2 regions of the Leucobacter sp. MMO-125 genome follow, and region 1 is predicted to be linked to the other one. Evidence: predicted binding sites of a transcription regulator. Region 1 holds the regulator's gene; the other holds the start of a gene.

Evidence for each region. The regulator LexA, encoded in region 1, represses DNA repair genes until DNA is damaged. The targets are predictions, from matches to a motif close to TCGAACANNTGTTCGA.
Region 2: WFI54_RS12415 (phosphorylase family protein) is a predicted target of LexA. The motif match lies at 1,486-1,501, and genes of this name have one in related genera.

Annotation. Positions count from the first base shown of each region.
Region 1 is NZ_JBBCTL010000001.1:727,812-730,199, forward strand. Features, by position in the region: gene WFI54_RS03305 (histidinol-phosphate transaminase) at 1-230, opposite strand, end outside; gene WFI54_RS03310 (hypothetical protein) at 449-859, opposite strand; gene lexA (transcriptional repressor LexA) at 1,122-1,781, shown strand; gene WFI54_RS03320 (methylenetetrahydrofolate reductase) at 1,867-2,388, opposite strand, start outside.
Region 2 is NZ_JBBCTL010000005.1:31,714-34,101, reverse strand. Features, by position in the region: gene WFI54_RS12430 (nucleoside phosphorylase) at 1-236, shown strand, start outside; gene WFI54_RS12425 (S-ribosylhomocysteine lyase) at 333-824, opposite strand; gene WFI54_RS12420 (hypothetical protein) at 988-1,290, opposite strand; gene WFI54_RS12415 (phosphorylase family protein) at 1,563-2,120, shown strand; tRNA gene WFI54_RS12410 (tRNA-Ser) at 2,238-2,328, opposite strand.

The DNA of each region.
Region 1 (2,388 bases):
AGATATCCGGCGAGCGCTTCGCGCAGTTCGGTGAACTCACGGTCGGGGTAACGATTGACCCCGCGCACCGCGGTCGCGAGCGACTGCACAATGTCGGCGATGACATCCTCGGGAATGGGATGCGTGTTCTCGTTGACATTGAGGCTCACCGGCACGGGATCCTGCGGAGCCCCGTACGGCTGCTTGCCGACAAGATTGGCGCGAAGAGGAAGGTCACTCAGACTGGTCACCGAACCAGTCTAGAACCCAACTCCCACTGAGCCGTCAGCCCCAGGCTCCCGCCCAGCATGCCCCGAGCCACACCCGGCAGATTCAGACCCTGCAGATTCAGACCCTGACCCCAACCCAACAGGCCCAGACTCACACCCGCACCCCGCAGACCCAAACCCGCACTCAGCACACCCGTGACAACACCCGGCAAACCCGGGCCAGCACCCGGCAAACCCGCTCAGACTCCGAGTTCGTCAGCCTGGAAAACAGCCGGGCTGTCGGAGTAGCGCAACGGCACCGCGATCGCGTCTCCCGCCTCGATACCGGATCCGTCGAGCTGGTTCAGACGAACGATCTCGGCCACGAGCTCGCGCGGATCGGCCTGGGGATCGAGCTCGGTGGCCAGCGTCCAGAGGGAGGAGCCGGGCTGCGCAACGACGTAGTGGAACTGCTGCTTCTCGGATGCAGAGACCGATGCCAACGCCTGAGGCGCGGCGAAGGTCGCCACCATCGCGAGCAGGGCCGCCACGAGCACCGTGAGCAGCGAACCGAATACCACGCGCCCTCGTCGGGTGAGGCGAAGTTTTGCTTCGCCTCCCACTGAGGGAATCTCGTACGACTCGTGCTGCAGAACCGCCTGTGCACTCATAGTGGCTTCTCCGTTCTCTGCGACGCCCGCGAATATCACATCGGGGCGAACATCTGTTTCGAATATATCTTCGATTATTCGAAACCACAAGCTTCTGTTCGAAGATATCTTTCGTTCTTTTCCGCGACACTCGAACAGGTGTTTGGCCGTGTTCGAATACAGGGACTAGGGTTTCGAGCAACGGCATCACTGAATCAGCAACCACTGACATTCATGGATCGACCGGCACCATCACCGCCCTCGGGCCTCGGAAAGGACAGCGATGAGCGACGTTCCCCACTCCCGGAAGCCCCTCAGCGAGAAGCAGCAGGCGATCCTCGAATACATCGCCCGCTCGGTTGAGTCGAGGGGCTACCCGCCCAGCATGCGCGAGATCGGAGATGCTGTCGGCCTGTCCTCTCTCTCAAGCGTCACGCACCAGCTCAGCCGCCTTGAGCTCGGCGGCTACATTCGACGCGACCCGAACCGCCCACGCGCGCTCGAGATCCTCGTCGAGCTTGCGAGCACGAACGCGGCCATCGCCGACGCACCTGCGCAACAGGTAGAAGAGGCCGCCTACGTGCCGCTGGTCGGGCAGATTGCAGCCGGCGTGCCCATCACCGCCGATCAGCAGGTCGAGGAGATCGTGCCGCTTCCCCGCCAGCTGGTGGGCGACGGCCAGTTGTTCATGCTGCGCGTGGTCGGCGATTCCATGATCGACGCGGCCATCTGCGACGGCGACTTTGTTGTCGTGCGCCAGCAGCGCGAGGCCGAGAACGGCGACATCGTCGCGGCCATGCTTGATGGCGAGGCAACGGTTAAGGTATTCCGCCGCCGCGACGGCCACACCTGGCTGCTCCCCCGCAACAGCGCTTTCGAGCCGATCCTCGGCGACCACGCTGAAGTGCTGGGCCGGGTCGTGGCGGTCTTCCGTTCAGTCTGACCCTGCCAGGCGTCAACGCAACAACGGCCCCTCACTGTCTCTTACCCCAGCAGGGCACAGCAAGGGGCCGTTCCGTGAAGCGCGCTTAACCCACAGGATCTGGCGTCAGCAGCTCAAGTTCGCGCAGCACCGAAAGCACCTGCTCGTGCCTGTTGAAGGTGTACAGGTGCACTGAGGGCGCACCGCCGGCGAGGAGTTCGCGGGCGAGTTCGAGCGTGTGCTCCACACCCAATTCCGGGGCGTATCCCCCAGCCTCCTCAAGCGCTCGCACCAGCCCTTCGGGCGCTGGCCGCCCCGCCAGCGAGGCGACCTTGCGCAGCTGCCCACTCGTCGAGACCGGCATCAGCCCCGGCAGCACGGGGATGCGCAGCCCGGCCCGCTGCGCGTCGTCAACGAATGAGAGATACTCTTCCGCACGGAAGAACAGCTGGGTAATTGCGAACTGTGCACCGGCCTCCTGCTTGGCGACGAGCCAGTCGATGTCTTCCGAACGTGAACGCGATTGCGGGTGTCCGTTCGGGTATGCGGCGACCGACGTGCGGCCCACACTCGTCAGCGGCGGCCGTTCGGCACGAGCCTCAGCGATGAGTTCGACGAGTTCGAGCGA
Region 2 (2,388 bases), on a different contig from region 1:
GCGTCGACCTGCGCATGTGGCAGCGCGCCGGTGCCGTCGCCGTTGAGATGGAGGCCGCGGCGCTGTTCGTGATCGCCGCGCTGCACGGCATCGAGTCGGGTGCGGTATTCGCAATCGATGGCAACCCACTTGCCGCGCAGGACGAGTCGATGGACGGCTACGACCCTTACCGGGAGATCGTCACCCGCGCTGTCGATGGTGCGCTCGACGCCGCGCTCGACGTGCTCGTGGCGTAGCGGCTACACGCTTCGCACATAACGGGAGCCTCGCTCTGCAGCAGTCCGATGGGAATGCTGCAGAGCGAGGCTCCCGTTCGCGGTGCGACCGGTTGCTCAGGCGAGGCGCGAGCGGTCAAAGGCGTCGAGGCTGATGCCCTGATCCAGCACCTGCTTCGCCCACTCCTTCGCCGAGTGCAGGCTGTGGTCGCGGTAGTTGCCGCAGCTCACTGCCTCCGTGCCGGGCACGTCGTCCCAGGTGACCCGCTCAACGAGGTCTTCGAGAGAGCTCTTGATCGCCGCGCCCACCTGTTCGGGAGTGGGCTCGCCCCAGGCGATCATGTGGAAGCCGGTGCGGCAGCCGAACGGCGAGATGTCGATCAGTCCGTCGAAGCGGGTGCGCAGCAGAGCGGCGATGGTGTGCTCGATGGTGTGCAGGCCTGCCGTGGGAATCTCGCCCTGGTTTGGCTGCACGAGCCTGATGTCGTAGTTGGAGATCGCGTCGCCCTTGGGCCCGTGCTCCACCCCGATCAGGCGCACATAGGGGGCCAACACCTTCGTGTGGTCCAGGGAGAAGCTTTCAACCTCGGCAAGTTCGACATCGCTCATGCCGCCAGTGTAGCGACGGCTGCCGGGGGCGGTGCGAGTGTGACAGCGGCTTGCGGCGCGGGGTATTGGGGGTGCGGATCCGCCTTCGGTGAGACCTGAACCGACGTGCCCGCTGCGGCCCCGGAGCACCGGAGCACCGGAGCGCCGGGTCACCGGAGCGCGCCTACGCGGCGCGGGCGAGGTCGCGACGGGTGAGCGCGATGCGGGCGCGGGATCCGGGTGCTTCGGGGTCTTCGGATACCCGCACCTCCCACCCTGCGTGGTCGAGCCGGTTCAGATCGCCGCGGGCTTCGTCGAGATTGTCGGTTTCGACGAGGTACATGGTGTGGCCGCCGGTGCGGTACACGGAGCGGTGCTGCGCCCACTCGGGCACGCGCATCTCGGTGTCGTCGCCGAGGGAATGGTAGGGGGTGCGCAGCGGGCGCCGACGACGCTGCTGCAGGTCGATGATGTTCTGTGTTTCCATGATGAGTCCTTTCGAACCGCACCACCGTGGTGCGGTTGTTCTCTGAAATGCGCACGACGCATGCCAAGGCGGCCATGCAGGCCGGGCCGTGCTGCTGAGCTTCGCGGGACCCGCGGAGTTGATCTCTCGACGCCGTGAATCTCTCCGATTCCTCGGGCGGAAACGCGTGCCTCTCGGAAGCTCAACTCACAAGTTTAGAACAAGTCTTCGAAAAACGCTAGTGTGGGGTGCGTTCGCATCGACAGGCGCCCGTCGCCATGAGGAGATCAGCCATGCCCCAGCCCGCCACGCTGCTCGTATTCGCGCACCGCGATGAGGCCTCCGCCTTCGCCGACGTGCCTCACCTGGTGACAGGGGTGGGCAAGGTGAACGCGGCTGTGTCGTTGGCGAGTGCCCTCGCAGAGGGAGGCGTGGAGCGTGTTGTTGTGCTCGGCACGGCGGGAGTGGTGAGCGACGGGCCCGAGCGCCCGAGCCTCGAAGAGGTGTATCAGATCACTGGCGTGGTGCAGCACGATTTCTCGCTGCCCTCACCTGAGCTTCGCCCTGCAGGGGACACGATGCTGCCGCCCGAGCGAACCGCGGTGATTGCCACCGGCGACGTTTTCGTAAAGGATGACGCGCAGCGCGGTCACATCGCGAGCCTTGGAGCCTCGCTCGTCGATATGGAGGCCTATGCTTTCGCGAGCGTCTGCGAGCGCTTCGGGGTGCCGCTGCAGATGTTCAAGGTGCCCTCTGACTTCGCCGACAGCTCGACCACCGATGAGGAGTGGGACACGATCGTGTTCCGCAAGAGTGAGCAGCTGCGCGAGTTCTGGAACCGCCTCGGCTGAGCTGGCGCGCGCGGGCGGTGCGTGAGGCCATCCCGCACCGCCCGCGCGGCCAGCCGGCCCGGATATGACAAAGGCCCCGGATCCGCTGATTTCTCAGGAATCTCGGGGCCTTCGCGCTGGCGGTGACGGTGGGATTTGAACCCACGGTGCGGGGTTACCGCACACGACTTTTCGAGAGTCGCACCTTCGGCCGCTCGGACACGTCACCGCGAAAAAGAATACGGCATCCGCTTGCGCAACGCGAATCGAGGGCGAATCATCGGGCGTG